Regions from separate parts of the Streptomyces sp. NPDC090083 genome, predicted to be linked through region 1. Evidence: riboswitches for the same ligand, from Rfam matches in the RefSeq annotation. Region 1 holds a riboswitch; each other region holds the start of a gene.
What was found. Region 1 has a riboswitch for cyclic di-AMP ahead of ACIPTO_RS22070 (M23 family metallopeptidase). Riboswitches for the same ligand answer to the same signal wherever they lie in the genome.
Positions count from the first base shown of each region.

Region 2: linked by a shared signal. The riboswitch ahead of ACIPTO_RS36945 (NlpC/P60 family protein) and the one ahead of ACIPTO_RS22070 (M23 family metallopeptidase) in region 1 are both predicted to bind cyclic di-AMP.
Region 3: linked by a shared signal. The riboswitch ahead of ACIPTO_RS08130 (transglycosylase family protein) and the one ahead of ACIPTO_RS22070 (M23 family metallopeptidase) in region 1 are both predicted to bind cyclic di-AMP.
Region 4: linked by a shared signal. The riboswitch ahead of ACIPTO_RS39335 (transglycosylase SLT domain-containing protein) and the one ahead of ACIPTO_RS22070 (M23 family metallopeptidase) in region 1 are both predicted to bind cyclic di-AMP.

Region 1 is NZ_JBIVED010000006.1:37,214-45,024, reverse strand. It holds gene ACIPTO_RS22095 (MarR family transcriptional regulator) at 1-297, opposite strand, end outside; gene ACIPTO_RS22090 (dihydrofolate reductase family protein) at 372-1,502, shown strand; gene ACIPTO_RS22085 (alginate lyase family protein) at 1,655-2,860, shown strand; tRNA gene ACIPTO_RS22080 (tRNA-Met) at 2,913-2,986, shown strand; gene ACIPTO_RS22075 (PP2C family protein-serine/threonine phosphatase) at 3,094-4,284, shown strand; cyclic di-AMP (ydaO/yuaA leader) riboswitch at 4,499-4,655, shown strand; gene ACIPTO_RS22070 (M23 family metallopeptidase) at 4,667-5,677, shown strand; gene ACIPTO_RS22065 (aldo/keto reductase) at 5,753-6,697, shown strand; gene ACIPTO_RS22060 (PrsW family intramembrane metalloprotease) at 6,710-7,811, opposite strand, start outside.
Region 2 is NZ_JBIVED010000014.1:196,792-204,602, reverse strand. It holds gene ACIPTO_RS36965 (DEAD/DEAH box helicase) at 1-858, shown strand, start outside; gene ACIPTO_RS36960 (SCO5918 family protein) at 923-1,237, shown strand; gene ACIPTO_RS36955 (glyceraldehyde-3-phosphate dehydrogenase) at 1,416-2,861, shown strand; gene ACIPTO_RS36950 (DUF1996 domain-containing protein) at 2,943-5,018, opposite strand; cyclic di-AMP (ydaO/yuaA leader) riboswitch at 5,354-5,527, shown strand; gene ACIPTO_RS36945 (NlpC/P60 family protein) at 5,536-7,455, shown strand; gene ACIPTO_RS36940 (hypothetical protein) at 7,659-7,811, shown strand, end outside.
Region 3 is NZ_JBIVED010000002.1:519,077-526,887, forward strand. It holds gene ACIPTO_RS08120 (cytochrome P450) at 1-91, shown strand, start outside; gene ACIPTO_RS08125 (transglycosylase family protein) at 326-1,312, shown strand; cyclic di-AMP (ydaO/yuaA leader) riboswitch at 1,506-1,674, shown strand; gene ACIPTO_RS08130 (transglycosylase family protein) at 1,679-2,380, shown strand; gene eno (phosphopyruvate hydratase) at 2,713-3,999, shown strand; gene ACIPTO_RS08140 (septum formation initiator family protein) at 4,099-4,575, shown strand; gene ACIPTO_RS08145 (DUF501 domain-containing protein) at 4,663-5,217, shown strand; gene ACIPTO_RS08150 (exopolyphosphatase) at 5,214-6,188, shown strand; gene ACIPTO_RS08155 (zinc-binding dehydrogenase) at 6,290-7,339, opposite strand.
Region 4 is NZ_JBIVED010000016.1:169,681-177,491, forward strand. It holds gene ACIPTO_RS39315 (hypothetical protein) at 122-661, shown strand; gene ACIPTO_RS39320 (polyprenyl synthetase family protein) at 669-1,679, opposite strand; gene ACIPTO_RS39325 (peptide MFS transporter) at 1,884-3,389, shown strand; gene ACIPTO_RS39330 (CocE/NonD family hydrolase) at 3,407-5,401, shown strand; cyclic di-AMP (ydaO/yuaA leader) riboswitch at 5,633-5,835, shown strand; gene ACIPTO_RS39335 (transglycosylase SLT domain-containing protein) at 5,839-6,312, shown strand; gene ACIPTO_RS39340 (HAD family hydrolase) at 6,390-7,196, opposite strand; gene ACIPTO_RS39345 (LacI family DNA-binding transcriptional regulator) at 7,303-7,811, opposite strand, start outside.

The DNA.
Region 1 (7,811 bases):
GGTGCTCCCGCGCTTGTCGGACGGACACCCCTCCCGCCGCACCAGCCCGTCCTTCTCCAGCCGGGTCACGGCGTACGTCAGCCGGCTCCGGGTGATCTTCGACTTCTCGGCGAGGTCGGTCATCCGCAGCCGCCGGTCCGGCACCTCGGAGAGGTTGGCGAGGATGGAGTAGTACAGGTGGGGCATGCCGGCGTCCTGCTGGAGCTGCCGGTCGATCGCGTCCTCCAGGAGGTGCGTCGCGGCGATGTACGCGCGCCAGGCGCGCTGCTCCTCGGCGGTGAGCCAGCGGGTCGTCATACCCCCAGTGTAGTTTTGTTTCAAACTTGAACCAAGCCCCACCGATCCCTCGACCCATGACCGGGAGCGCGTCGATGCCCCACCCGTACGTCCTGCTGTCCGCCGCCGTCTCCCTCGACGGCTACCTCGACGACACCGGCCCCGACCGCCTGCTCCTCTCCAGCCCGGCCGACTTCGACCGCGTGGACGAGGTCAGGGCATCGGTCGACGCGATCCTCGTCGGCGCCGGCACCATCCGCGCGGACAACCCCCGCCTCCTGGTCAACTCCCCGCAGCGCAGGGCGAGCCGGACGGCCGCGGGCAAGCCGGAGTACCCCCTCAAGGTCACCGTCACCGCCTCCGGCGAACTGGACCCGACGGCCAACTTCTGGCACACGGGCGGCGAGAAGCTCGTCTGCACGACGGACAAGGGCGCGGAACGGGCACGCGAACTGGCCCTGGCGGCGGACATCGTCCCCCTCGGCCCCCAGCTCGCCTGGCGCGCCCTCCTCGAACACCTGCACACCGCCAGGGGGGTCGACCGCCTGATGGTCGAGGGCGGCGGCACGATCCACACCCAGCTCCTCCAGCAGGGCCTGGCCGACGAACTCCACCTCGTCCTGTCCCCCCTGTTCGTGGGCGACGAGAAGGCCCCCCGCCTCTTCGGCCCGGGCGCGTACCCGCCCGGCCGCCTCCGCCTGCTGGAGACCCGCCCCATCGAGGACGTCGTGCTCATGCGCTACGAACCCACCGCCCCCGGCACCGGCGACCTCCCCTCGGCCGCCGACCACCACTGGCTCGCCCTCGCCTGCGACCTGGCGGCGGACTGCCCGCCCTCGGAGACGGCGTTCAGCGTCGGCGCGGTGGTGGTGGCGGAGGACGGCACCGAACTGTCCCGGGGCCACTCCCGGGAGGCGGCCGACCCGGTGGTCCACGCGGAGGAAGCGGCCCTGGCGAAGCTGGACCCCGAGGACCCGCGCCTGCCCACGGCCACCGTCTACACCAGCCTCGAACCCTGCACCCACCGCGCCTCCCGCCCCAAGCCCTGCGCGCGGCTCATCCTCGACGCGGGGGTGCGGCGGGTGGTGACGGCCTGGCGCGAGCCGGACACGTTCGTGGCGGGCGCGGACGGAAGCGGGGCGCTGGCCGCGCGCGGGGTGAGCGTGGTCGTACTCCCGGAGTACGCGCAGCGGGCGAAGGCGCCGAACGGCCACCTGCTGGGCTGAACCGGCTGCTCGCCGCGGGCCGGAGTCGTTCAGCCCGCCCGGCAGGTGAGGACGCCCGCCCCCACGACCAATCGGCCCAACAGATCCTGCGCCCCGCCCCGCCCCGCGTCACGCTCGCAGGGAACCGGTGACCAGAGGCGGAGGTAGGACACATGAGGGCAGTCGCGGTGCTGGGCGCGTCCGTAGCCGTAGGACTACTCGCCTCGTGCGGAACGGCGGACACCGGTACCCGGACCATGGCGAGGGCGCTCCCCGCGGGCGCCGCGTTCACCCACCCCGGAATCCTCGTCAGCAAGCCCCAGCTGGACGCCGTACGGAAGAACGTGACCGCCGGGAAACAACCCTGGCTGAAGGCGTACTTCGGGATGCGGGACAGCAAGTACGGCTCGTACAAGTACACGCCGAAGCCGTACGCGGACGTCGACTGCCCCTGGAACGGCAAGGCCGCGCACGGCTGTGTCGAGGAGCGCGAGGACGCGATCGCCGCGTACACGCAGGCCCTCCTCTTCAGCATCACCGGCAAGCAGCACCACGCGCTCAAGGCGCGGGAGATCATGGACGCCTGGTCGGCGAAGATGAAGGAGCACACCTCCGACGACGCCGGGCTCCAGACCGCGTGGGCGGGCTCGACCTGGGCACGGGCCGCGGAGATCGTCCGGTACGCGCCCGGCGCGGGCTGGCCGGCCGACCGGGTCAAGCGGTTCGGGACGATGCTGCGGACCGCCTACGAGCCGGAGGTCACCAAGAACCTGCCGGACTACAACGGCAACTGGGACCTCGCGATGACCGACGCGGCGATCGGCATCGCGGTCTTCCTCGACGACCACAAGGCCTTCGACGCGGCCGTCCAGCGCTTCCGCGACCGCGTGCCCGCGTACTTCTACCTCGCCAAGGACGGCAAGGTGCCGCTCACCCCGGTGGGCTCGAAGGTCACCACCCCGCAGAAGCTGACGACGTACTGGTTCAAGCAGACGACCTTCCGCGACGGCCTGGCCCAGGAGACCTGCCGCAACTTCAAGCACGTCGGCTACTCGCTGGCGGCGACCGCGCACATCGCCGAGACCGCCTGGCACCAGGGCGTCGACCTCTACGACGGCGTCAAGGACCGGCTCAAGGCGGCCCTGGAGTTCCACTCCCGCTACCAGCTCGGCGAGCCCGCGCCCGCGTGGCTGTGCGGCGGCAAGGTCGACCGGAACATGGGCCCCGACCTGGAGGTCGCCGTGAACCACCTGGAGAACCGGCTCGGCATGAAGGTGCCCGCCGCGCACCGGCTCGCCGAGTCCACCCGGCCGGCCGGCAGCGACGACCTCTTCGTCTCCTGGGAGACCCTCACGCACGCCGGTAATCCGGCGGACTGAAACCCGTGTGACATCCGGCCCCGCGAATGGCGTATAGTTGTGAACACAACGGCGCGGGGTGGAGCAGCTCGGTAGCTCGCTGGGCTCATAACCCAGAGGTCGCAGGTTCAAATCCTGTCCCCGCTACTCAGGCCTAGGGCCGGAATCCAGAAATGGGTTCCGGCCCTAGGTGTTTCTCCCCCTGTCGGCCCACCCCGCTCGCCGCCCTCTCCCCACCGGGAAAAACTGGACCCGTGGAGGAGGAGGGACCGTATGTGCGAGCCGGTGGGCGTCTGCCCGGCGATCCCGTGCCCGACCCCGGCCTCGGCAACAGCCCCGCGCCCCGGCCCGAGGGGCGCCGGATCTCGTACACCCGCGCCGTCGTCCGCCGCCTGCCCGTCCTGCTGCTGATCGCCGCCGCGCTCTACGACTACCTCACCCCGGCCGACTTCACCGCGGCCCCGCTCTTCACCGCCGCCCCGCTGATGGCCGCCCCGCTCTACTCCCGGCGCGGCACCGTCCTCATCGGCCTCGCGTCCGTCGCCGTCGTCCTCGCCGTCCACATCCGGCTCGGCATCGTCCACGACACCGACGCGGTGACCGAGACGGCCACCGTGGCGACGGTCGCCGTCCTCGCCGTCCTCATCAACCTCCTGGTCCGCCGCAGCAGCGAACAGCTCGCCTCCGCGCGCGAGATCGCCGAGGCCGCCCAGCGGGCCGTGCTGCCCCAACCGGCCGAGCGGATCGGCGGGTTCGAGATCGCGGCCCGCTACGAGGCGGCGCAGGAGGGCGCGTTCATCGGCGGCGACCTGTACGCGGTGCAGGACACCCCGCACGGCGTACGGCTGGTCGTCGGCGACGTGCGGGGCAAGGGCATGGGCGCGGTCGCCGCCGTCGCCGTGGTCATCGGGGCGTTCCGGGAGGCCGCCGAGCAGGAGGCGACCCTGGAGGCGGTCGCGCAGCGGCTGGAGCGGGCGCTCGCGCGGGAGGGCACCCGGCGCGACGGGCTCGACGCGTTCGAGGGGTTCACCACGGCCATCCTCGCCGAACTCCCGCACGGCGACGGCGTCGTACGGATCGTCGACCGGGGGCACCCGCCGCCGCTGCTCCTCCACGTGGACGGCACCGTCGGCACGTTGCAGGTCCGGGAGCCCGCACTGCCCCTGGGGATGGGCGAGTTGGGGGTGTGGCCCGACCGTGCCGAGGAGTTCGCGTTCCCGGGCGGGGCCACCCTCCTCGTGCACACCGACGGGCTGTCCGAGGCGCGGGACTCCCGAGGGGACTTCTACGACCCGGCGGCACGGCTGGCCGGGCGGACCTTCCGGAGCCCCGAGGCGCTGCTCGGCATCCTCGCCAGGGAGGTGCGGCGGTACTCCGGGGGCTGGATGACGGACGACATGGCGATGATCGCCGTACGGCATCCCCGGTCCCGTCACCAGGTGTGACCGGGCGGGAGCCCTCCGCATAACAACTGACATACCGTCAATAGCTGTGGGAATTCTGAGACTTGGCCAACTCGCCCGTTTTTCGCCGGTGGTGGGCCGTTCGTCCAGCAAGGAAAGGTTAATGATCAAGCCGAACAGCTTGGAAACGGGTGCCCGTGTCTATTAACGTTCGATAACGCAGCGCGGTCGTCCCGGCCGTCACAAGAGACGGCTCCGTGCGCACGCGCCGAATCCCGCAAGGGAACCGGGGAACCACCACTTGGGGTGAATCGCTCGTCGACCGTCGTGGAGACACGTCCGGTTTACGCGCGTAGGAGACCTTCCTGCTCCGAACCCGTCAGCTAACCCGGTAGGCGAGAAGGAAGGAAAGGAGCACGCCCACGTGGCGTCAAACCAGGCTGCCCCTGAAGCCCCTGTCGTCTACGGCGGTTACCGCCCCGACGAGGGCCCCTGGGAGGAGTGGAATCCCAGCGCGGAGACCGTCTCCCCCAACCGCGGCAAGCACCGTGTCGCGAAGCAGCGTGGTGGCGGAGGATTCGCCCGCAGCTCCACCGTCCTGGGCGTCGGTGTCATAGCCGCCGTCAGCGCGGGCGGCATGGCCAGCGCCAACACCGGCAAGCCGCCGGTCTCCATCTCCCTGCCCGACCTGCCCTCGGTGGGCCACCTGCTCGACGACTCGTCCAGCAGCACCCCCAAGGGTTCCGCGACCGCGCTCAGCAGCGTCGGCGTGACCACCACCGAGACCGCCAAGGGCACCTCGGACGCGGGCGAACTGCTCCGCAACCGGATCATGGCCCAGGCCGAGTCGCAGCAGGTGCAGGTCGACGGCCGCTCGCAGGCCGCCGCCGAGGCCGCCGTCGCCAAGCAGAACGTCGACGCCGCGGCCAAGGCCGAGCAGGCCGCCGCCAAGCAGGCCGCCGCGGCGAAGCAGGCCGCGGAGGACGCCGCCGAGAAGAAGGCCGAGGCCGCGAAGCTCGCCGCGCTGGCCAAGCAGTACACGCTGCCGGTCGCCTCGTACACGATCACCGGGACCTTCGGCCAGGCCGGCTCGATGTGGTCCTCCGGGTACCACACGGGTCTCGACTTCGCCGCGCCCACCGGCACGCTGATCAAGGCCATCCACAGTGGCACGATCACCGAGGCGGGCTGGGCCGGGTCCTACGGGTACCGCACGATCCTCACCCTCGACGACGGCACCGAGCTGTGGTTCTGCCACCAGTCCTCGATCAACGTCAGCGTCGGGCAGAAGGTCTCCACCGGCGAGGTCATCGGCCGCGTGGGCGCCACCGGCAACGTCACCGGGCCGCACCTCCACCTGGAGGTGCACGTCAACGGTGCAGCGACCGCGAGCGACCCGGCGCCCTGGCTGCGCAGCAAGGGCCTCAACCCCTGACCGGCCCCTGAATCGACACCGTCCGCCCGCGTCGTGCCGGAATATCCGGTTCCGGCGCGGGCGTTGACGTCGAGCATGACTTCTCTTCGCAAGCTGGGCCGGTCCGACCTGGAGATCTTCCCGCTGAACCTCGGCGGCAACGTGTTCGGCTGGACCGCCGACGAGGCGGCCTCCTTCGCCGTGCTCGACGCCTACACGGCCGCCGGAGGCAACTTCGTCGACACCGCCGACTCGTACACGGCGTGGATCGAGGGCAACAAGGGCGGTGAGTCCGAGACCGTCATCGGCAAGTGGCTCAAGGCCCGCGGCAACCGCTCCGACGTCGTCATCGCCACCAAGGTCAGCCAGCACCCCGAGTACCCGGGCCTGTCCGCCGCCAACATCAAGGCCGCGGCCGACGCCTCGCTGCGCCGCCTGGGCACCGACTACATCGACCTGTACTACCCGCACTTCGACAAGGAGGAGGTGCCGGTCGAGGAGATCGTCGGCGCGCTCGACGACCTGGTGAAGGCGGGCAAGGTGCGGCACATCGCCGCCTCCAACATCTCGCCCGAGCGCCTCCAGGCCGCCCTCGACTTCTCCGACCGCGAGGGCCTGGCACGCTACGTCGCCGTCCAGCCCCACTACAACCTCGTCTCCCGCGACACCTACGAGGGCGAACTCCGGGACGTCGCTGCACGCGGCGGACTGTCGGCCCTCCCGTACTTCTCGCTGGCGGCCGGCTTCCTCACCGGCAAGTACCGGGCCGGTACGACGGTCGACAGCCCGCGGGCCGGACGCGCCGCGCAGTACCTCGCGTCGGAGCGCGGCCAGCAGGTGCTGACCGCCCTCGACGAGGTCGCCCAGGCGCACGACGCCCCGGTCGCCACCGTGGCCCTCGCCTGGCTCGCCGCGCAGCCCACGGTCGCGGCCCCGATCGCCTCCGCCCGCACGGTCGAACAGCTCCCCGCGCTGCTCGGCGCGGCCGAACTGACGCTGACGGAACCGGAGATCGCCCGCCTCACGCAGGCATCGGCGTAACCGCCCCTGGAGCTACGACCGGTACGGGTTGTACAGGGCGGTCCCGTACGACCCGTACACCGGCGGCCACGGCGGTACCAGCACCGGTACCGGGGGCGCCGTGCGGCGGGCCGCGTAGTCCAGGGCGGGACGCGCCACCTCCCGGCGCAGCCACAGCTCGTGCAGCAACTCCCTTTCCCGTACGGCGAAATCGGGGCCGACGCGGCCCCGGCGCGCCCGGTGCCGCAGAAACGCCAGGGTGGTCGCGCGGGCCTCGTACCGGGCCACCGAGCGGGCCGCCTGGCGGCCGAGGTGGTGGTGGGCGTACGCGCGGGCCAGCCGGCGGGCCTTCATCGAGCCGAGCACGAAGGGTTCGGACGGGGGCAGCCAGCCCGCGTGCACATAGACGGGCAACTCCTCGCGCACACTGCGGAGTTCACGCTGCCGGGTCCACACCGCGAGCCAGGTCAGCAGGCCGAACACGGGCACCATGAAGAGGCCGTAGACCTCGAAGAAGCCGTACTGGCCGAACGTCGAGGAGCCGTTCCAGACCGCGTGCATGCCCATCGCGAGGAGGAGGCCGGTCAGCGCGGCCAGCACGCGGCGGACGGGGCGGCGGCCGGGGGAGAGGGCGGCGATGCCGAAGCCGATGCCGGTGAGCACCGTGAACAGGGGGTGCGCGAAGGGGGACATGACGATGCGCACGAAGAAGGTCGCCGCGGTGACGGAGGTGAAGCCGCTGTCGCCGGTGAGCTGGTCGGTGCCGAAGGCGGTGCCCAGGTAGAGGATGTTCTCGGTGAACGCGAAGCCGGTGGCGGTGACCCCGGCGATCACCATCCCGTCGACGATCCCGGTGAAGTCCCGTCTGCGGAACAGGAAGACGAGCAGGACGGCCGCCGCCTTCGCGGACTCCTCCACGATCGGTGCTATCACCGTCGCGCCGAGGGTGTCCGCGCTCGTCGGGTCCGCGGTGTTCGTCGCTATCCATCTGGTCGCGAAGCTGTTGGCGACGATGGCGATGAGCGCCGCGGCGCAGGCGCCCCACGCGAAGGAGAAGAGCAGGGTGCGCCAGGGCCCGGGGTCGACCAGGTCCAGCCAGCGGAAGGCGCCGAGGAGCAGGGGCACGGGCAGTACG
Region 2 (7,811 bases), on a different contig from region 1:
GCGCTGCTCGACCAGGTGCAGGCCGGTGGTCAGCGGATGCTGTTCTCCGCCACCCTGGACCGCAATGTGGACCTCCTGGTCCGCCGTTACCTGACCGATCCCGTCGTCCACTCCGTCGACCCGTCCGCGGGCGCGGTCACGACGATGGAGCACCACGTCCTGCACGTGCACGGCACGGACAAGCAGCGGGCGACCACCGAGATCGCGGCGCGCGACGGCCGGGTCATCATGTTCCTGGACACCAAGCACGCGGTGGACCGGCTGGTGAAGCACTTGCTGAACAACGGCGTCCGCGCGGCCGGCCTGCACGGCGGCAAGTCCCAGCCGCAGCGCACCCGCACGCTCGCCCAGTTCAAGGACGGGCAGGTGACGGCGCTGGTGGCGACCAACGTCGCGGCGCGCGGCATCCACGTCGACAACCTCGACCTGGTCGTCAACGTCGACCCGCCCACCGACCCCAAGGACTACCTGCACCGCGGCGGCCGTACGGCCCGTGCGGGCGAGTCCGGCAGTGTCGTCACGCTGGTCACCCCCGACCAGCGCCGTGACATGACCCGTCTGATGGTCGCGGCCGGTATCACCCCGGAGGTCACCGCCGTGCGGTCGGGCGAGGAGGAGCTGACCCGGATCACGGGCGCCCAGGCCCCGTCCGGCGTGCCGGTCGTCATCGCCGCGCCGGTCGTGGAGCGCGAGCGCACCCGTCGTCCGTCCTCGTCGTCCCGCGGCCGTCGTGGCCGTCCGGCCGGTGAGGGCCGGTCCACCGGTGGCGCGGCGCGACGCAGCGGCGGCAACGGCACAGGCAGCGGAAGCAGCGGCGGCCGGGGGCAGCGACGGTCGTCCTTCGGCTCTGCGGCCTGAGGACCAATTCGGCGCCTCCGGGCGCCCGTTCGGCTCCCGATCCTCCTTCTCTCTGTGAGGCACCATGCGCTGTGTCATCGCCCGGTATCCCTTCGAGCTCACCAAGGCGGGCGTCCTGGAGGCGATGAAGGGCGTCAAGCCCGAGGTGATCACGGGTGAGTCCGTGACCGTCGGGCGGCGCCGCTACCCCGTCAAGCAGGTGGGGCAGGTCGTCACCCGGCAGGACCCGCGGGACTTCAACAGCGGCGAGGTCGTCCGGGCCATGACCCGGCTCGGCTTCACCTGCCACCCTCGCCCCGAGGCGACGCCCGTGCACACGCTCACGCCGTTCGAGAACGCGTCGGCCCTGCTGGGCGGCGCCGCTCCCCAGGACGTGTGACAGCGACACCAGTACACCCGTGAGGGCCCTGCCGACGCGCTTCGGCAGGGCCCTCACGGCGTTGCAGGGCCTCCACAGGCCCGGGGGCACCCCGTACGGGCCGGGCGGCACCCCTGCTGAACGGGCAGATGAACAGCGGGTTAGCATATGAGCGCCGCCTAGCTCGAAAGAGAAACCTGTGCCTGTCAACGAGGACTCGTTCACCAACTGGAAGACCCGCGAGGAGATCGCGGAGTCGATGATCCCGATGATCGGGAAGCTGCACCGCGAGCGCGACGTCACCGTCCTGCTGCACAGCCGCTCCCTGGTCAACAAGTCGGTGGTCAGCATCCTCAAGACCCACCGGTTCGCCCGCCAGATCGACGGCGAGGAACTCTCCGTCACGGAGACCCTCCCCTACCTGCGGACGCTCACCACCCTCGACCTGGGCCCCTCGCAGATCGACATCGGCATGCTCGCCGCGACCCACCGAGCCGACGAACGCGGCCTGTCCGCCGAGGAGTTCACCGCCGAGGCCGTCGCCGGTGCCACGGGCGCCAACAAGGTCGAGCGCCGCGAGGGCCGCGATGTCGTCCTCTACGGCTTCGGGCGCATCGGCCGCCTGGTCGCCCGCCTGCTCATCGAGAAGTCCGGCTCGGGCAACGGTCTGCGGCTGCGGGCCATCGTCGTACGGCGGGGCGGGGAGCAGGACCTCGTCAAGCGTGCCTCGCTGCTGCGCCGCGACTCGATCCACGGCCAGTTCCAGGGCACGATCACCGTGGACGAGGCGAACAGCACGATCGTCGCCAACGGCAACGAGATCAAGGTGATCTACGCGGGCGACCCGTCCGAGGTCGACTACACGGCGTACGGCATCAAGGACGCCATCCTCATCGACAACACGGGCAAGTGGCGTGACCGGCAGGGGCTTTCGCAGCACCTGCGGCCGGGCATCGACAAGGTCGTACTGACCGCGCCCGGCAAGGACGACGTCCCGAACATCGTGCACGGCGTCAACCACGACACGATCAAGCCGGACGAGCGGATCCTGTCCTGCGCGTCCTGCACCACCAACGCGATCGTGCCGCCGCTGAAAGCGATGGCCGACGAGTACGGTGTGCTGCGCGGCCATGTGGAGACCGTCCACTCGTTCACCAACGACCAGAACCTGCTGGACAATTACCACAAGGCGGACCGCCGCGGCCGGTCGGCGCCGTTGAACATGGTGATCACCGAGACCGGTGCCGCCTCCGCCGTCGCCAAGGCGCTGCCCGACCTGAAGGCGCCGATCACCGGCAGCTCGATCCGCGTCCCGGTGCCGGACGTCTCGATCGCGATCCTCAGCCTGCGACTCGGCCGTGAGACCACCCGTGCCGAGGTCCTCGACCACCTCCGCGAGGTCTCGCTGAAGTCCCCGCTGAAACGGCAGATCGACTTCACCACCGCCCCCGACGCGGTGTCGAGCGACTTCATGGGCTCGCGCCACGCCTCGATCATCGACGCGGGCGCCACCAAGGTCGACGGCGACAACGCGATCCTCTACCTCTGGTACGACAACGAGTTCGGCTACTCCTGCCAGGTCGTCCGGGTCGTCCAGCACGTCACCGGGGTCGAGTATCCGACGTACCCCGCACCGGCCGTCTGATCCGGACACCCTGAACGCACCGCGGCCCGGTCACCCGAGTGAGGGTGACCGGGCCACGGTCGATCACAGCCGTGCGGGGTGTCAGCGGGCGCCGCGCTTGCTCCGGTAGAGCACCACGAACCCGGCGACGAGCAGCAGCGCGCCGGCCACGGCGGGCCACAGGTTCGCGCCGGTCTCCGCGAGCCCGCCCTGCGCCTGCGGCTCGTTCGGGCTCACGGCGGCGTAGCTCTCGCCACCGGAACTCGCGGCGGGCGGCGTCGTCTCGGCGGTGCCGACCTCGCCACCGGAACCGGCGTTGTCGTCCGAACCACCTTGGGTCGGGGTCGCCTTGGAGCCTTCGGTCTTCGTGTCGGCCTTGGGCACCGAGACGGCGGTGGTCAGCGATCCCGGGTCCGTGGTCTGCACGTCGGTGGGCTGGTCGTCGGGCGCGCTGGTCGCGGGATCCGCGGTGGCCTGGCCGCCGTTGTCACCCTTCCCTCCGTCGTCGCCCTTTCCGCCGTTCCCGCCGTTGCCACCATTCCCGGCGTTACCGCCGTTGCCGCCGTTCCCGGCGGGCTCGTCGGACGCGGTGGCGGAGGCCGTCGGCTGGGCGCTGTCGGTGGCCGTCGGGGACTCCTGCGGTTCACCGGAGCCCGAGCCACCGCCACCGCCGTTGCCGTTGCCGTTGCCGTTGCCCGAGCCTCCGGGGTCGTTGCCCGTGCCGGCGCCGCACTTCTCGCCGTTGTTGATGCAGTTGACCATGTCCTTCATCAGGCCCTCGTCGAAGACGTTGATGAAGTCGCCGTGGTCGGTGACGGGCTTGTGCTGCTGCTCGGGGAACGAGTCCACCGCGAACAGCGGAGTCGTCTTCCCGCCGTCCTGGAGGCTCGGCGCCTTCACGTCGTAGACGATCCGCTGGACCAGCTGGGGGATGGCCTCGAAACCGTCGGGGCAGGTGCCGTCGGCGGCCTCGAAGGCCACGTGGGTGCGGTGGTTGGCGCTGTCGATGTTGCGGCCGTCCCAGCAGCTCTGGAACTTGAAGGTGCGCACCACGTCACTGCCGGACGGGCACAGCGGGTACTTGTCCTTGAGCTGCCGGTCCTCGAACCCGGTGCAGCTCCAGGAGGCGTTGGCGTTGGCCGGACCGTTCACGAAGGCCTTGGCGTCACCGGTGATGATGCGCAGCAGGCGCGGCATCGCGACGACCTTGCTCTTCGGGTTGCCCACGAACGTCAGCGTGGCCGCCTTGGCCGTGACGATCTGACCGGAGTTGCCCTCGGTGCCGCCGCCGGGCTTGTCGGCGTCGCGCTCCTGCTTGCCGTTCTGGAGGCGCAGCACGGGCCAGTAGTACGTGGACCTGTCGCCCTGGTTCTCGCAGCTCGTCTTCGCCTTCGCCAGGTCGTCGTCGCTGGCGAACGCGTTGTTGGACTGGTTGCCCACGTAGTCGTGGAAGTGGTGAGCGCCGTTGGTCACTCCGGGAGCGACGATCACGTTGTCGGAGTTGAACAGACCGTTCTCGTTCACCCCGCAGGCGGTGACGAACGTGCCGCGGGAGGCGTCGGCCTGGTCCTGCGCCGCGTTCACGTTGGGCTGTACGGAGGTGATGTCCGCGTAGTCCGAGGCGACGGGCCCGTTGGTGGACTGCTGGTTGCCCTGCTGGCCCTGACCGGGCTGACCGCTCTGGTCGCCCGCGCTGCCGGTGGCGTCACCGCTGCCGTCGCCGTTGCCGTCGCCGCTCTGGTCGTCGGACTTCGTGGGCGCGATCAGCGTGCAGCCGGCGAGCGCGTCGAGTCCCTCCGGACGGTCGCCGACGCGCGCGATGGCGTCGTTGATCCGGGCGATCGTCGCGGACCGCTTCTCCTTCAGCGGATTCATGATCGCGTTGTCGGCGAAGGAGGCGTCCTGGCGGATGGACTCGGTGGAGTCCTTGAGCTTCTGGTACGCCTCGGTTATCTGCTGGTCCAGAAGCGCGAGTTGGTTGTCGACCTCGGTCTTCGCCGCGTCGGGCACCGTCGTCAACTGGGTCCCGACGTCCGGGCAGTCGATCGTCGCACCGTCCGATGCCGCGTCGGGAGAGGCTTGCTTGGTCGTGTCACCGCCCCAGCCCTCGGACGCCGACGCGTAGACGTTCGCCGCCACCAGTCCTCCGCCGCCCAGCATCAGGGCGACTGCTGCCATCGTCGCGCGTCGTGCGCCCGTGGGGCGTCTGCGCGTGTTGCGTGCCAAGGAAGTTGCTCCTACACGTATCGGTCGGCCCGGCTCGTCCCGGCATGGAAATCCCCCGCACCAATACGCAACCGCGTCCCGGTGTGTTCAACCGTCCCAAAAATTCATAGCGACCTCTTATGGAGCTCCCTGCGCGGTGGGCCCAGGAGCCCTCGTCCCGCCCAGGAGGAGGTAAAGGTCACAAATACGTATCGGACATATCGCGCTTCAACCTTCACACGAGGCACACACGTTGGCTAGGTTGACGCCCAGGCCGTACGACCAACACCGGCGATCAGCGCCGGGCCGCGCGGCTCGCGTTGAATCCGGTGCGTCGCTCGCGACAGCCGGAGCCGGGGACCCAACCGACTTGGGGTGAATCGGCCCAACTGCCCTTCTGGGCAAGGGCCGTAGGGCACACCTTCCGTGATCGACCGCCCGAACCCGACAGCTAACCCGGTAAGCGCGTTACGGAAGGAGCACGTCTGCCATGCCGGCAGAACGAAGTACGCGCACCGGAGGCAGTGGCCCCACCGTGGACGACCGACCCAGCCGTGACGAAGTCCAGCGGCGGATCAACTCCCTTTACGACAGGGCCGAGACGGCCACCGGGAACTACAACGCCACCCGTGCGATGTCCGGAGGTCCGCGCAAGCGGGTCGAACCCCGGTCCGGCGCTTCACGTCCTTCCGACCCCGCCCTCGACGCCGCCACCCGGCAGCTGTTCGACCGGGCGCGGGCCAAAGTCGGCCCGACCGTACCGGCGATCCTGCCGCCCGGCAGGAATCCGGCCCGTCCGGCGGCGGCCCGTTCCGAGCGGTCCGAGCGACGCCCCGAGGGCGACGGCCGCGGGCGGGCACCCGAAGCGCAGTCCGGACGTGCCGTCGCCGAGCTGACCGCGGGAACCTCCGTACCGGGACCGGGCATCGCCGGCCGGCAACTCGCCGCGCCCGTCGCCGAGTCCACCGCCCGGCCGGTCGCCGAGCTGCTGCCCGCCGCTCCGCAGGCGCCTCAAGCGCCCCAGGCACAGGCGCCTCAGGCCCAGGTGCCGCAGATGCCGCAGGCTCCGCAGCTGCCTCAGCCGACCATGCTGGACCTGCCGGCCGTGCCCGCCGTCGAGATGACACCCGCACCGACCTTCACGCAGCCCCAGCCGCAGCAGTTCGCCCCGGCACCGGCACCGGCGTTCGACCCGCTCACCGCGGACCTGAATCTGCTCCCGTCCATCGCCGCGCCGCGCGCCGAACCGGCCGCCCCCGCGCTGGCCACCTGGCCCCCCGCCGCCGAGTCCAACTGGCCTGCCCCTGAGCCGACTTGGTCGACCGGGCAGACACCGGTGATCCCCGAGCAGCCGACGTGGTCGACCGGCCAGATGCCGATCGTCGCCGCTCCGGAGACCCCCTGGTCCAGCGGTCAGATGCCGATGGTGGCCGAGCAGCAGCAGCTCTGGTCCACGGGCCAGTTGCCCGCCATACCCCAGCAACAGACCTGGTCCACCGGGCAGATGCCGATCGTGGCCCAGCAACAGGCCGCCTCCACAGGGCAGATGCCGGTCGTGTCCCAACAACAAGCCGCGCCCACCGGCCAGATGCCCGTCGCACCCGAGCAACAGCCGTGGGCCACAGGCCAGATGCCCGTCGTGGCCGCGCCGCAGCCGACGTGGTCGACCGGCCAGACGCCGATCGTGACCGCCCCGGAAGCACCCTGGCCCACCGGGCAGACGCCCATGGCGCCCGAGCAACAGGCCTGGTCCGCGCCGCAGATGCCCGCCATGCCCGAGCAACAGCTCTGGTCGACCGGCCAGTTGCCCCTGATCCCGGAGCAGCCGGCCGCGTACCCGACGCCCCCGCAGGACTGGCGTCCTCCGCAGCAGGAGTGGCAGCCGATCCCGCCCGCCGCCGAGGTCTCCTTCGCCGCGGCCCCGCTCCTCGCGCCCGAGGTCACCGCGGCCGCCGTTCCGGCCATGACCCCGGAGATCATCCTCCCGGAGGCTCCGGCCATGAGCCCGACGGTCGCCGCGCCCGTGCCCGTCGCACCGGACGCGGGCACGCAGAGCAAGACCGCCACGGCGCTCGCCTTCGCCCGCGCCCAGATCGGCAGGCCCTGCCTGTGGGGCGCGGCCGGACCCGACGCGTACGACTGCTCCAGCCTCACCCAGGCCGCCTGGAAGGCCGCGGGCGTCCACCTGCCGCGCTCCGCGCAGGACCAGTCGAGCGCCGGCACGCTCGTCCCGCTCACCGACATCCATCCGGGCGACCTGCTGTTCTTTCACGACAGCGTCGACCACGTCGGCCTGTACACCGGCAACGGCCTGATGATCCACGCACCGAGCCCGGGTACGCCGATCCGCGAGGAGTCGATCTTCTACGCCGGTTCGGCCGCCATCCGGGGCGCCGTGCGGCCCGCCTGATCCGCCCGGGGCCGGGCGTTCCCGGCCCCGATCGCGCCCGCCCCGCCACTCTCGTACTGGCGTGTCGTTGGTCCGTACGAGTGGTGGAACCGCCGACACGGTCGTAGCGTCGACAGGGAGACGAGATCGTGTGCCTCGGCGGGCGGGTCCACCGCCGCTACGAGTACGGGGCGACGAGGACGAACAGGCGGCCGGGAGCGGACATGTACAAACACACCATGGTCGGAGTCGTCACGCTGTGTGCCGCCGCGCTGCTGGCACCGGCCGTCGGCAGCTCGGCCGCGGCGTCGGTGCGGACGGAGCCGGTGGCCGCCCACCGGCCGTTCCGGGGCCCCGTGCTCGTCGACTGCCTGTGG
Region 3 (7,811 bases), on a different contig from region 1:
CTGGCGCGGCGGCCTCATCATGCGCGGACTGCGCACGCTGCCGGTGGAGTTCACCCCGGAGCGCTCCCGAACGGCCGGCCGGACCGCGTGACCCCCTCTCGGACCCGGCCCGCCGCCCCGTCGTCCGGCCCCCTCAACCCCCTGATCCCGCCCGCTAAACCCGAAAGTGACACTTCTTCAACTCTGTGATCTTCACGTGATCTCCGTGGCATTAACTTGTGACAAGTGATCGACTGTGGATACGTTCACCTACCAGCGCGGCGACCTGTTCGAGCTCGACCCCCTCCGCCGCGCGGTCCCCCGCTGTCACGCGAAAGGTCTCCGCATGCTCTCCGGGAACGGTCGTCACCGTCGCCCCCGCCAGGCTCCGGCTCTCCTCGTCGCGGCCGGGGTGACCGGCTCCGCCATCGCGATCCCGCTGCTCGGCGCCGCCTCCGCGAACGCGGCCGACGGCACCACCTGGGACAAGGTGGCCAACTGCGAGAGCGGCGGCTCCTGGAGCGAGAACAGTGGCAACGCCTACTACGGCGGCCTGCAGATGTCCCTGGACGACTGGGACAAGTACGGCGGCCTCGCGTACGCCCCGAGCCCCGACCTGGCCAGCCGCTCCCAGCAGATAGCCGTCGCCGAGAAGATCCTCGACGCCGAGGGCACCACCCCCTGGCTCACCTGTGCGCTGCTCTCCGGTCTCACCGCGGACTCGGGTTCGACGGACGTCGACACGGGTGTCGCGAGCGACTCCCCGTCGGCCGGTGCGACGGACTCCGGCGGCGACTCCGACTCCTCCGATTCCTCGGGCACTTCCGCTTCGTCCGGGTTGTCCGACTCGGGCACCACGGATTCGTCGGCCGCGGGTTCTTCGGGTTCCTCGGGTTCGTCCGACTCCTCGGCGAGCCCCTCGCCCACCGCGACGGACAAGTCGAACAACCCCGCCAAGTCCGACAAGTCCGCCAGCCCTTCGAAGAGTGGCGACCCGGTCGAGGCCTCTCCAAAACTCGACGAATCGGACAACTCGGCCCAGGCGGCGAGCAAGTCGAGCCTCGTCGACACCGGCGCGCTCGACGGCACGGGCAACGCGGCCGAGCAGCAGACCGTCGGGAAGCACCGCGGGGCGAGCGCCGAGGAGAGCGTGACGCCGCAGACGTACACCGTCCGCGCCGGCGACTCCCTCGCGTCCATCGCCGACTCCCTTGGCCTCGACGGCGGATGGCGTGCGCTGTACGCCGAGAACAGGAAGCTGATCGGCGCCGACCCGACCCGGATCGCCGCCGGTCAGACGCTGGACGTCGGGGCGGAAACGGGCGGAAAGTAGCAGGAAAACAGCGGGAGTTCACGTCACGCTTCGCGGCGAATGTCCGGTTTGGTGAAAGTGTGGGATGAGTCTCAGAAGCCCTGATCGTCTTTGAAATCCCGCGGATTCTCTGTCTACGGTCAAGGCCGCTCGTCACCACGAGCCCCGGCTGCCGCACACGCCGAGTCCTGCCAGCGGCCTCCGGGAACAGTCGTCGCGTCAAGCGCCGTAGGCAGGAGCGGGGGACCCAAGGTAAGTGCCGGGCCCGGCAGTTGATGCCGGGTGCGGCTTGGGGTGAAGTCGTGCGCCGGGAGGCGCGCGGCCGGGCAACTCACACGGCCCGAACCCGACAGCTCACCTCGCAGGCGTCGGTGAGGGGATCTCCGCATGCTGTTTTCCAGCAAGGGCAAGCACCGTCGTCCTTCCAAGGCCACCCGTGTCGCCACGCTCGCCGGTGTCACCGGTGTCGCCATCGCCGCCCCGCTGATGGCGAGCGGCAGCGCCTCCGCCGCCACCGCCTCCGAGTGGGACGCGGTCGCCCAGTGCGAGTCCGGCGGCAACTGGTCCATCAACACCGGCAACGGCTACTACGGCGGTATCCAGTTCTCCGCCTCGACGTGGGCCGCGTACGGCGGCACCGCCTACGCCTCCACCGCGAACCTGGCCACCAAGGCCCAGCAGATAGCCATCGGCGAGAAGGTCCTCGCGGCCCAGGGCAAGGGCGCCTGGCCCACCTGCGGCACCGGCCTGTCGAGCGCCACCTACTCGGGCGGCAGCTCCTCCGGCTCCAGCAGCTCGAACAGCGGCAGCTCGTCGAGCGGCAGCTCCACCAGCGAGCGCTCCAGCAGTGACACGACCGCCTCCCGCTCCGCCGAGCGCCCGGCGGCCAAGAAGACCGTCACCACCCCGACCGGCAAGAAGGTCAAGAAGGGCGACGGCGAGTACAAGGTCGTCAAGGGCGACACCCTCAGCTCCATCGCCGAGAAGCACAAGGTGAAGGGCGGCTGGCAGCAGCTGTTCAAGCTGAACAAGGACATCATCGACGACGCCGACGTCATCTTCCCGGGCCAGCAGCTCCACCTGAAGTGACCTACGCGGCTCGTAGCCGAACCACAGTCCCCTCACAGCCGTGGTGTCCATCATGAAGACCCCGTGAGGGTCACCCCCGTCCCCCACGGGCTCCCCGCCCCGGTGCGTGTTCCCCCGTACGCACCGGGGCGGGGCTTTTTCACGTCCCCGGCGGGCCGTGCCCGGCCGGCCGCCCGCCGCTTGCCGGGACTTTTTGTTCCGTTCGGAAACAATTTACTCTCGGTTCTGTCCATCAGGCGGCCGACCGGATGGCCAATCGCCCGGAGCCGGTTAGGCTCGTCTCGCAGAGCCGCTGCGGTACTGCCGTAGCCGCGTCAGATCCCAAGAAGGAGATGCTCGTGCCGTCCATCGACGTCGTCGTAGCCCGGGAAATCCTGGACTCCCGAGGCAACCCCACGGTCGAGGTCGAGGTCGGCCTCGACGACGGCAGCACGGGTCGTGCCGCCGTTCCGTCCGGCGCCTCCACGGGTGCCTTCGAAGCCATCGAGCTGCGTGACGGCGACCCCAACCGCTACGGCGGCAAGGGTGTCGAGAAGGCCGTCCTCGCCGTCATCGAGCAGATCGGCCCGGAGCTGGTCGGCTACGACGCCACCGAGCAGCGCCTGATCGACCAGGCCATGTTCGACCTGGACGCCACCGACAACAAGGGCTCGCTCGGCGCCAACGCCATCCTCGGCGTCTCCCTCGCCGTCGCGCACGCCGCGTCCGAGGCCAGCGACCTCCCCCTCTTCCGCTACCTCGGCGGTCCGAACGCGCACCTGCTGCCCGTTCCGATGATGAACATCCTGAACGGCGGCTCGCACGCCGACTCGAACGTGGACATCCAGGAGTTCATGATCGCCCCGATCGGCGCGGAGTCCTTCTCCGAGGCGCTGCGCTGGGGCGCCGAGGTCTACCACACCCTCAAGAAGGTGCTGAAGACCAAGGGCCTGTCCACCGGCCTCGGCGACGAGGGCGGCTTCGCCCCGAACCTGGAGTCCAACCGCGCCGCCCTCGACCTCATCATCGAGGCCATCAAGCAGGCCGGTTACGTCCCCGGCGAGCAGATCGCGCTCGCGCTCGACGTCGCCGCGTCCGAGTTCTACAAGGACGGCACGTACGAGTTCGAGGGCAAGTCCCGCTCGGCCGCCGAGATGACCGAGTACTACGAGGAGCTCGTCTCCGCGTACCCGCTCGTCTCCATCGAGGACCCGCTGTACGAGGACGACTGGGCCGGCTGGAAGGTCATCACCGACCGCATCGGCGAGAAGGTCCAGATCGTCGGCGACGACCTCTTCGTCACCAACCCCGAGCGCCTCGCCCGCGGCATCGAGGAGGGCACCGCCAACGCCCTGCTCGTCAAGGTGAACCAGATCGGCTCGCTGACCGAGACGCTGGACGCCGTCGAGATGGCCCAGCGCAACGGCTTCAAGTGCATGATGTCCCACCGCTCCGGCGAGACCGAGGACGTCACCATCGCCGACCTCGCCGTCGCGGTGAACTGCGGCCAGATCAAGACCGGCGCCCCGGCCCGCTCGGACCGCGTCGCCAAGTACAACCAGCTCCTGCGCATCGAGGAGATCCTCGACGACGCGGCCGAGTACGCGGGCCGCAGCGCCTTCCCGCGCTTCAAGGGCTGAACCAACCCGGGCTAAGCCTTAGCCAGTCGTCCGTACGTCCCCGCACCCGGTCCCGTACCGTGTGCGGGGACGTACGCACGTATGAAGGGGAGGCGGGACATGGCCGTGAAGGACCGGGACCGGTTCTCCACCGCGACCAGGCTCAAGCTGCTCGGCGAGCAGACGGCGGCCCGTGTCTACCGTTCCCAGACCAAGCGGCAGGCCCGCCGCTCCCGGCTCACCGGCCGGGCGGCCCTCCTCGCCCTGGTCCTGTGCTCCCTGATCGTGGCGCTGGCGTACCCGATAAGGCAGTACGTCTCCCAGCGCGCCGAGATCTCCGATCTGCAGCGGCAGCAGGACCAGGCCCGGCAGCGCGTCGAGCAGCTGCGCGACCTCAAGGCACGCTGGCAGGACGACTCGTACGCGGAGCAGCAGATCCGGCAGCGGCTGCACTACGTGATGCCCGGTGAGACCGGTTACATCGTGATCGACCCGGACGCGGCCAAGCAGTCGCGCGCCGAGCTGGGGGCGGCCGACCGTCCCTGGTACGCGAACGTGTGGGACGGCGTCGACAAGTCCGACGCGTCCGACCGGTGAGCACCGCCAGTCAGTGCCACCCGTGAGTACCACCCGTGAGCACCACCAGCGAGAACTGACCCAGAGAAAGACGTCCTGAAGACAGTCATGGAAACGCCCCCGCCGCCCACCCCGCGCACCGAGCCCACCGACGCCGACGTCGAGGCCTTCAAGCAGCAGCTCGGGCGTCCGCCGCGCGGGCTGCGCGCGATCGCGCACCGCTGCCCGTGCGGTCAGCCGGACGTGGTGGAGACGGCCCCCCGCCTCCCCGACGGCACCCCCTTCCCGACCACGTACTACCTCACGTGCCCGCGTGCCGCCTCGGCGATCGGCACCCTGGAGGCGAACGGCGTGATGAAGGAGATGACGGCCCGTCTGGAGACGGACCCCGAACTCGCCGCCGCGTACCGCGCCGCGCACGAGGACTACATCGCGCGCCGCGACGCCATCGAGGTCCTGGAGGGCTTCCCGAGCGCGGGCGGCATGCCGGACCGGGTGAAGTGCCTGCACGTGCTGGTCGGCCACTCCCTGGCCGCGGGCCCGGGCGTCAACCCGCTCGGCGACGAGGCCCTCGCGATGCTCCCCCAGTGGTGGGCCAAGGGCCCGTGCGTGAGCATGCCCGCCGAGGAGCCCGCCGACGCGAAGGAGGAGGGCGACCAGTGACCCGGGTCGCCGCCATCGACTGCGGTACGAACTCGATCCGCCTCCTCGTCGCCGACGTGAACCCCGGGACCGGTGAACTCGTCGACCTGGACCGGCGGATGACGATCGTCCGGCTCGGCCAGGGCGTGGACAAGACCGGCCGGCTGGCCCCCGAGGCGCTGGAGCGCACGTTCGCGGCCTGCCGTGACTACGCGGCGATCATCAAGGAACTCGGCGCCGAACGCCTCCGCTTCGTCGCCACGTCGGCCTCCCGCGACGCCTCCAACCGCGACGACTTCGTCCGCGGGGTGATGGACATCCTCGGCGTCGAACCCGAGGTGATCTCCGGCGACGAGGAGGCGGCACTCTCCTTCACCGGCGCGACCAGGGAACTGAGCGGCCGTGACGATCTCGCCCGGCCCTACCTGGTGGTGGACATCGGCGGCGGCTCGACGGAGTTCGTGGTCGGCGACGACGCCGTCCGCGCGGGCCGCTCCGTGAACATCGGCTGCGTCCGCATGACCGAGCGTCACCTGGTCCGCGACGGCAAGGTCACCGACCCGCCGACCCCGGAGCAGATCGCGGCGATGCGCGCGGACATCGAGGCCGCCCTCGACCTCGCCGGGGAGACGGTCCCGCTCCGCGAGGCCCGCACCCTGGTCGGCCTGGCCGGTTCGGTCACCACGGTCTCGGCCATCGCCCAGAACCTCCCCGAGTACGACACGGACGCCATCCACCACTCCCGCGTCCCCTACGACCGGGTCCGCGAGATCACGGAGTCCCTCCTCCGCTCCACCCACGCCGAACGCGCCGCGATCCCCTCCATGCACCCCGGCCGCGTCGACGTCATCGGCGCGGGTGCCCTCGTACTCCTCTCGATCATGGAGCGGGTCGGGGCGAGCGAGGTCGTGGTGAGCGAGCACGACATCCTGGACGGGATCGCGTTCAAGGCGGCGGAGGACGCCGGGGCGGGCGGCGAGCAGGGCGCCTGATGCAGCGGGAGCGCGCTCTCCTCATGCCCTGAGGCGAGGCCGACGGGATTCGGCCCCGGAATCCTCGGACCGTTCATCGCCCTGATCGCCCTCCTCCCGACCTAGGCGAGGGCGGACGAGGGCGCACCCCCGGCATCGCGGTCGGGGCCGCCGTGCCGGACGCGGACCACCAACTTGCCGGTGGCCCGGTCGTGTTCCATGTCGTCGTGTGCCCGCGCCACCTGCTCCAGGCCGTCGTACACCCGGTCCACGGGGAAGGTCAGCCCACCGGCGGCGACCGCGTCGAGGATCTCCTGGAAGACCTCTGCGGGCAGATCGCCGGCATCGCCGAAGTAGCCCGCGAGCCGTACGCCCCTCGGCAGGTACTCGTTCGGGGCGAAGTCCCGCACCGTCCACTGGTTGGAGAGGCTGCCGCCGAAGCAGCCCGTGCCGTGGACACGGACCGCGCGCAGGGTGTCGGGCAGGGTCGGGGTGCCGACCAGGTCGAGGGCGGCGTCGACCCCGTCCGGGTACAACTTCCTTACGACGGGCGCCACTTCGCCGGTGTCGAGCAGCGGGTGGTCGACACCGTGCGCAGTGAGCGCGGCGAGGCGGTCGGGGCGGCGGGTGGTGGACAGGACCGTCGCACCGGTCCGACGGGCGAGCGCGGCGGCGGCCAGGCCCACCGAGGAGGTGCCGCCCCGGATCAGCACGGTCTGCCCCGGCCGCAGATCGAGCCCGACGGTGAGCGAGCCGTACGCGGTCTGCACCATCTCCGGCAGCGCGCCCAGCACCTCCCAGGGCAGCTCGGTCTCCACGGGGATCACCTGGGCCAGCGGCACCGACGTGTACTCCGCGTACCCGCCGTCGTAGGTCCGCCCCATGTCCCCCATCATCGCGACGACCTTCTGCCCCCGCACCAGCCCGCTCCCGGCCGGCGCCGAGTCGACGGTCCCCGTGGCCTCGATCCCCGGCACCCGGGGGAAGCGGACGCCCTCGCTCACCCCCAGCCGCAGCTTGAGCTCCGACCGGTTGAGCCCGAAGGCCTCGACCCGGATACGCACCCACCCGTCCCGCTCGGGAGGGAGGGGGAGCGTGATCAGCCGCAGGTTCTCCACGGGTCCGGGGGCGGACAGGCGGACGGCGCGCATGGTGCTCGGCGAAGAGGTCATGGGGCGTGCCTTCTTCCCAGGGGGAGGGGACCCGGTCGGGGCTGCACAACATGCGACACCCCCGGCTCCATTCCCGACTCGGCCTGGAATCAGGGTTGTTGGCGTAGGTGTGGGTCAGTGGCCGCGCACGAGCCGGAACCGCGCACGGTGATTCGGTTCGCGGGGTGCCGTCCTTACGGTGATTCTCCAGCCGTCCTCGACCGCTCCTACGTTCTCGCCGCCGGGCCGGGCTCTCCGGGAGCCCGAATTATTACTGGCCGGTAGTAAACTCCTGAGCAGCCCATATAACGTATGAGCGGAAGCAGGGGCGCTCGCGGACCCCCTTCGGAACGTGTCCGTAAGAAAGTTCGTGAAGTTCTTCACAAGGAATTCTGTCCAGTTGAGCGGCGAGACTGCCCCGGTTGGCCCTTCCGGGGTGCGGGCGGGGCCGGGAGCATGCTCGGCCGGGTGATACGGGAGGGATTCGCGGGTG
Region 4 (7,811 bases), on a different contig from region 1:
CATTCGGCTCAAATACGTACAACTAGGTGGCACCACAGGCACCACACCGCGCCGGCACACAGCTCCGGTACACCGCACCGGCGCGCCACGCGGGCCCGACGCATCGACCAAGGGGGTCGCCATGCACGCCACCACCGGACACCTCACCGGACACCTCACCGGATACGCGGCCACGGGCGCCGCGGTCCTCGCCCTCACACTCGCAGGCTGCGCAAGCGGCGGCAGCGGCAGCGCGAGCGGCGCCTCGGACGCGACGCCCGCCGCGGCCACCACCGGGACGACCCTCATGACCGCGAAGGTCGCCAGGCTCGGCACCGTCGTGACCGACGGCAAGGGCTACGTCCTCTACCGCTTCGACGCGGACTCCGCGCACCCCACGAAGGTCAGCTGCTACGGCACCTGTGCCGTGGTCTGGCCCGCGGCGACCGTCAAGGGTCCCGTGACCGTGAAGGGCGTCCACAAGAGCCTCGTCTCCACGGTGAAGCGCACCGGCGGGGGCTCGCAGCTCACGCTGGCCGGATGGCCCCTGTACCGGTACGACAAGGACAGCAGGCCGAAGGAGGCCCACGGCCAGGGAGTGGACGGCACCTGGTGGGCGGTGACACCCAGCGGGGCGAAGGCCATGGAGAAGGCCGCCTCCGGCACGGGAGGCGGCTACTGAGCGGACCTCAGCCCGCCCGGTGCACCACCGCGTCGCACATCTCCAGGAGGGCGTCCTTCGCGTCGCACTCCGGCAGCGGGGCGAGCGCCGCGCGGGCGTCCTCCGCGTACCGCACGGTGTCGCGGCGGGCCTGCTCCAGGGCCGGGTGGGCGCGCAGCCGGGCCAGGGCCTCGGCGTGCCGTGCGTCGTCCGCGAGGTCGGAGTCGAGCAGCTCGCACAGGGCGATGTCCTCGGCGAGGCCGAGCCGGTCGGCCCGCTCGCGCAGCCGCAGCACCGGCAGCGTGGGGATGCCCTCGCGCAGGTCGGTGCCCGGGGTCTTGCCGGACTCGTGGCCGTCGGAGGCGATGTCCAGGACGTCGTCGGCGAGCTGGAAGGCGACGCCGAGCCGCTCGCCGTACTGGGTGAGGACGTCCACGACGGTGTCGTCGCAGCCGGCCATCATCGCGCCGAAGCGGCAGGCGACCGCGACCAGGGAGCCGGTCTTGCCGCCGAGCACGTCGAGGTAGTGCTCGACCGGGTCGCGCCCGTCGGACGGTCCCGCGGTCTCCAGGATCTGGCCGGTGACGAGCCGCTCGAACGCCTCGGCCTGCACGCGGACCGCCTCGGGGCCGAGGTCGGCCAGGGTGTGCGAGGCGCGCGCGAAGAGGAAGTCGCCGGTGAGGACCGCGAGCGAGTTGCCCCAGCGGGTGTTGGCGCTCTCCACCCCGCGCCGTACGGCCGCCTCGTCCATGACGTCGTCGTGGTACAGCGTGGCGAGGTGGGTCAGCTCGACGACGACCGCCGAGGGCACGACACCCGGCGCGTACGGGTCGCCGAACTGGGCGGCGAGCATCACGAGGAGCGGCCTGAACCGCTTCCCGCCCGCGCGCACGAGGTGCTGGGCGGCCTCCGTGATGAAGGGGACCTCGCTCTTGGTGGCTTCGAGCAGACCCTCCTCGACTGCCGCCAATCCGGCCTGGACATCGGCTTCCAGAGCCTGGTCCCGCACGCTCAGCCCGAACGGCCCGACGACGGTCACGAGGGGTCTCCTGTCTGCTGGTGTCCCTGGGCGGTCACACGGTTTGTCGATAGGTCGCTGGCATCACTCAAGTCAGCGTATCCGGTCGGCTTTCGATCACCCATGCCGCCCACCCGTCCAGCACGGGCGGTATCGGATCACGACCGGTATGTTTTTGATCACCTGATAAGAACGGATATGTATCGACATACGCGGAAGTAGGGGATGGTGTCTCGAACCGCGCTCGAAGCCCAGCCCGACAACGAACCACCACCCAAGGACGACCACGCCTTTTTCGGCCAGCCCAAGGGACTGCTCACGCTCTCCGGACTGGAGGTCTGGGAGCGGTTCTCGTTCCTCGGCATGCAGGCCATCCTCGTTCTCTATTTCGCGGATACCGTCGCGCACGGCGGCATGGGCATGTCCTCCGGAACGGCCGCGTCCGTGTCGGCAGCCTACGGAACGCTGGTCTATCTCGTCTCGGTCGCGGGCGGCTGGCTCGCCGACCGCATCCTCGGCTCGTACCGCGCGGTGCTGTGGGGCGGCATCCTGATCGCCTGCGGGCACTACGCGATGGCCGTGCCCACCCCCACGATGACCTGGGTGGGCCTCGGCCTGATCAGCGCCGGGACCGGCCTGCTCAAGCCCAACGTGGCCACCATGGTCGGCAAGCTCTACCGCACCGACGACGAGCGCCGGGACGCCGGTTTCGCGCTCTACTACATGGCGATCAACATCGGCGCCTTCGCGGGCCCGCTGATCACCGCCTGGCTCGGCGACCACAGGGGCTGGCACTGGGGCTTCTCCGCCGCCGCGGTCGGCATGACCTTCGGGCTGATCCAGTACGTCGCGGGCCGCCGTCACCTGGCCGGGCGCAGGAACACCGCCGAGTTCGCGCTCGCGCCGGACGCGATGCGCCGCGCGGTCCGGCTGATCGTCGCCGGCATCCTGGTGGCCGCCGTCCTCGCGACCGCGCTGGCCCTCGCCGGGTGGCTGACCATGGGCCGCTTCGTCGACCTGCTCACCGTCGTCTCGGTCGTCGCGCCGGCCGTGTACTTCGCGGTGATGTTCATGAGCCCGCGGGTGACCCCCGAGGAACGCGGCCGGCTGCGCCCGTACATCGTGCTGTTCCTGGCCTCCACGGTCTTCAACTTCATTCTCTTCCAGGCGTATTCGACGATGATGCTGCTGGCCGCGTCGAACGCCGAGACCACCATCCTCGGCTTCGACTTCCCGGCCGGCTGGTACGCCTCCGCGCTCGGCGCCTTCGAGGTCGGGCTCGCGCCCGTGGTCGCCGCGCTCTGGGTCCGCATGGGCCGCCGCCAGCCGCACGCCTCCAACAAGATCGCGATCGGCGTCGTGCTCGGCGGTCTGTCCTTCCTGCTGATGGTCCTGCCGACCAGCGGGCACAGCGGCGACGCCTACCGCATGTCGGCCTGGTGGATCGTCGGCTCGTACTTCCTGCTCGGCCTCGGCGACATCCTCCTGGAGACCTCCGGCATGTCGGCCACCACCAAGCTCGCCCCGGCCGCCTTCTCCAGCCAGACCATGTCCCTCTGGTTCCTGTCCCTCGCCCTCGCCAACGGCATCCAGGCCCAGACCGTGAAGCTCTACGACGACGTCTCCAAGCCGGCCTACTTCGGCGTCAACGGCGCCATCGCGGTGGCCGCCGGCCTCGCCGTGATGGCCGCCGCGCCCTGGCTGCGCCGCACCATGCACCCGGTCCACTGAAGCTGCGGGGTCCCCACATGCGCATCCGTACGTCCTTCCCCCACGAGACGACCCACGAGGACATCCGCATCCCGATGCCCGACGGGACCCGGCTCTACGCGCGCGTGTGGCGCCCGGTGACGGACGAGCCGGTCCCCGCGCTGCTCGAATACCTCCCCTACCGCCTGACCGACTGGACCGCGCCCCGCGACGCCCAGCGCCACCCCTGGTACGCGGGCCACGGCTACGCCTCCGTCCGCGTCGACGTGCGCGGGCACGGCAACAGCGAGGGCCTGCCCGGCGACGAGTACGACGCGCGGGAACTCGCCGACGGCGTCGAGGTCGTCAACTGGCTTGCCGCACAGCCCTGGTGCACCGGCAGGGTCGGCATGTTCGGCATCTCCTGGGGCGGCTTCAACTCCCTCCAGATCGCCGCCCTCGCCCCCGAACCCCTCAAGGCGATCGTCACCGTCTGCTCGACCGACGACCGCTACGACAACGACGTGCACTACATGGGCGGTTCGGCCCTCGCGGTCGACCTGCACGCCTGGGCGGCCACCATGCTCGCCTTCGTCGCCCGCCCGCCGGACCCCCAGTACGCGGGGCCGGCCTGGCGGGACCTGTGGCTGGAGCGCCTCGAACGGATCGACCCGTTCATCCACACCTGGCTCGCCCACCAACTCCGCGACGACTACTGGAAGCACGGCAGCGTCTGCGAGGACTACGGCGCGATCGACGCGGCCGTCCTCGCGGTCGGCGGCTGGCACGACCCGTACCGCGACACGGTCCTCCGGCTCGTCGCACATCTCCCGCCGGACCGCGTGCGCGGCCTGATCGGCCCCTGGTCGCACCAGTACCCCGACCGCGGCCTGCCGCCCGGCCCCGCGATCGGCTTCCTCCAGGAGACCCTCCGCTGGTGGGACCAGCACCTCAAGGGCATCGACACGGGCGTCATGACGGACCCCGTCCTGCGGGCCTACGTCAGCGACTCCCACCCACCGGCCACGGTCTACGACACCCTCCCGGGCCGTTGGGTCGGCGAACCCGCGTGGCCCTCGCCGCACGTGAAGACGACGACCTACGGCCTCCGGGGCGCCCCCGCGGTCGTCCGCTCGCCCATGCACACCGGGGTCGACGCGGGCCGGTTCTTCCCCTTCGGGAACGACGCCGACCTGCCGCCGGACCAGCGGGACGAGGACGCGCGGTCGGCGTGCTTCGAGTTCGAGGTGCCGGCCGAGACCTGGGTGCTGGGGCGGCCGAGGGTGCGGCTGCGGCTGACCTGCGAGGTGCCGCGCGGGCAGGTGGTCGCCCGGCTCTGCGACGTCGCCCCCGACGGCTCCTCGACCCTGGTCACCCGGGGTGTGCTCAACCTGTCGGCGCGGCACGGGCGGGACCGGGCGGTGCCGTGGACGCCGGGTACCGCCGAGGACGTCACCTTCGAGCTGAACGGCATCGGGCACGCGTTCCCGCCCGGTCACCGGATCCGGCTCGCGGTGTCGTCGGCGTACTGGCCGTGGATCTGGCCGCAGCCGGAGTCCGCGGCGGGCTTCACGCTGGACCCCGAGGGCAGTGCGCTCGAACTCCCGGTGCGGGAGCAGGAGTTGACGGAGACCGTGCACTTCGAGGAACCGGAGGAGGCGGAGCCGCTCGGGGTCAACTACCCGGCCACGCTGGACGAACCGCGGCCCGAGCGGCTGGTCGTGCGGGATGTGGCGAAGGGCGAGTGGCGGCTCGAAGTGGACCCCCGGTACGGCGGTACGCGCGTGTATCCGGACGGGCTGGAGTTCACCGAGGACGCGGTGGAGGCGTACACGATCGACGCGTCCGATCCGCTGTCCGCGCGCACCCGCTCGGAGTGGTCGATCCGGCTGCACCGGCCGGAGCTGGGCTGGGACACGAGGGTGCGGACCCGGTCGGAGATCACGTGCGACGAAACGGACTTTCTCACCTCGAATGAGGTCATCTGCACCGAGGGCGAAGAAGTGATCTTCCATCGCACGTGGGAGAAAAGGATTCCGAGAACTGCCAGTTGAGGTTGAATGCCCGATTTGCCGTTCTTCACCTCGCCGTGAGTTGGGTCACGCGTTTCTGTGCGCGGCCTGTGTCCCGGCCTGCCCGCGTTTCTCCTTGCGGCGATGGACAGTTGACCCTTGGCTCACGCAAAGGATCAAGTGCCCCATACGCCTCAGACCAAGGTCAATAGGGGTGAGGTGTGATTCCGCCACTTGTTCCGGACATGTGCTCTCGCATAGTTTCCCGGCCTGTCGAGCGGAACGCCGAATCCTGCCGCCGCCCGGCATCCCAGTCACGAACTTCTCGCACGGCAGGAGCGGGGGAACCAGGTAAGTCGCCGGACCGGTCACGCGACCGGGACGGCTAGGGGTTAAGCCACGTCCGCAAGGGCGCGGCCGGGCACCTCCCAGCCCGAACCCGACAGCTCACCTCGCAGGCGACGGAGAGGAACCTCGTCATGCCTGCAACCGCTCAGTCCCGCCGTGCCCGCCTCGTCCGCCGCGTCGTCGTCGCCGGCACCGGTGCGGCGATCCTGGCCCTGCCGATCGTCGGCGCCACCACCGCGTCCGCGGCCACCACGTCGACCACCTCCACCACGGTCGCCGGGTACCCCAACACCCTCGACGGCTGGATCCGCGAGTCCCTCGCGATCATGGCGCAGAAGGGGATTCCGGGTACGTACAACGGGATCTACCGCAACGTGATCCGTGAGTCGTCCGGCAACCAGTACGCGATCAACAACTGGGACTCCAACGCGGCGGCCGGCACGCCGTCGAAGGGTCTGCTCCAGGTGATCGACCCGACGTTCAACGCGTACCACGTGGCCGGGACGTCGTTCGACCCGTACGACCCGGTCGCGAACATCACGGCCGCGTGCAACTACGCCGCGGCGGTCTACGGCTCCATCGACAACGTGTACGGCGCCTACTAGGACCGTCGGGCCGGCCACGGCGGGTCGTCGTCACAGCCCCGCGCCCCTGAACGTGCCCCTGCGGGGCCGTTCAGGGCTCAGCCGAGCAGTCTTTCCAGCACCACCGCGATGCCGTCGTCCTCGTTCGAGGACGTCACCTCGTCGGCCACCGCCTTGAGTTCGGGGTGGGCGTTGGCCATGGCCACTCCGTGGGCCGCCCAGTCGAACATCGGGATGTCGTTCGGCATGTCGCCGAAGGCGATGGTGTCGGCGGGGCTCAGGCCCAGGTGCCGGGCGGCCAGGGCCAGGCCCGTCGCCTTGGTGATGCCGAGTGGCTGGAGTTCGACGGTGCCGGGTCCTGACATGGTGACCGACGCCAGGGAACCCACCACCGAGCGGGCCGTGGCCGCCAACTCGTCGTCCGCCAGGTCCGGGTGACGGAGCAGCACCTTGCTGATGGGTTCGCACCAGAGGTCGTCCCGCCGGCCCACCCGCACCGCGGGGAGCGTGGGGTGCGGCATCAGATAGCCGGGCTCGATGAGCGTGAGGCCGTCGACGCCGTCCTGGTCGACCGCCGCGTACACCTGGCCCACTTCCGCCTCGATCTTGCCGAGCGCCGTCTCCGCCAACTCCCGGTCCAGGGTGACCGACCAGAGCAGACGGTCCGCGCCGGCGTCGTACAACTGCGCGCCCTGTCCGCACACCGCGAGGCCCTTGGAGCCGAGGTCGTCGAGGAGGGGCCGCACCCTCGGCGCGGGCCGGCCGGTGACGACGAGATGCCGGGCGCCGGCCGCCGCCACCCGCGCGAGCACGGCGAGGGACCGGTCGGAGAGCGTGTCGTCGCCGCGCAGCAGCGTCCCGTCCAGGTCGGTGGCGATCAGTGCATATGCGAGGGGTGCGGCCATGATCAGAGAATACGGATGGAAAGCCCCACCGACTCGACACGAACCGGACGGCTGCTGCCTTCACATGCGTTAACCCGAGTTCCGGTTGGTTTGACAATTACGACCGTTATGCCGAGTCCCGTACCACCAGTTCCGTAGGCAGAATCACGCCGGACGTGTCCTCGCCGGCGATCTGGGCCAGGAGCATGCGGACCATCTCGGCGCTGATGCGGTCGTAGGGCTGGCGCATGGTCGTGAGGGCCGGGGTGATGGAGGTGGCCGCGGCCGAGTCGTCGAAGCCTCCGACAGCGATGTCGTCCGGGACCGAACGGCCGGATTTCTGGAGGGTGTCGACCACTCCGAGGGCCATCAGGTCGGACGCCACGAAGACCGCGTCGATGTCCGGGGCCCGGGCGAGGAGACACCGTGCCGCCGCCTCGCCGCCCGCGCGGCGGTAGTCGCCCTCCACCACGAGGGCCGGGTCGTGCGGCAGGCCCGCTTCGGTGAGGACGTCCCGGTAGCCCGCCAGCCGGTCGGGGCCGCCGGGGGCGTCCAGCGGGCCGGTGACCATGGCGATGCGGCGGCGGCCCCGCGCGATGAGGTGGCGGACCATCTCCTGGGCGCCGTCGCGGTCGG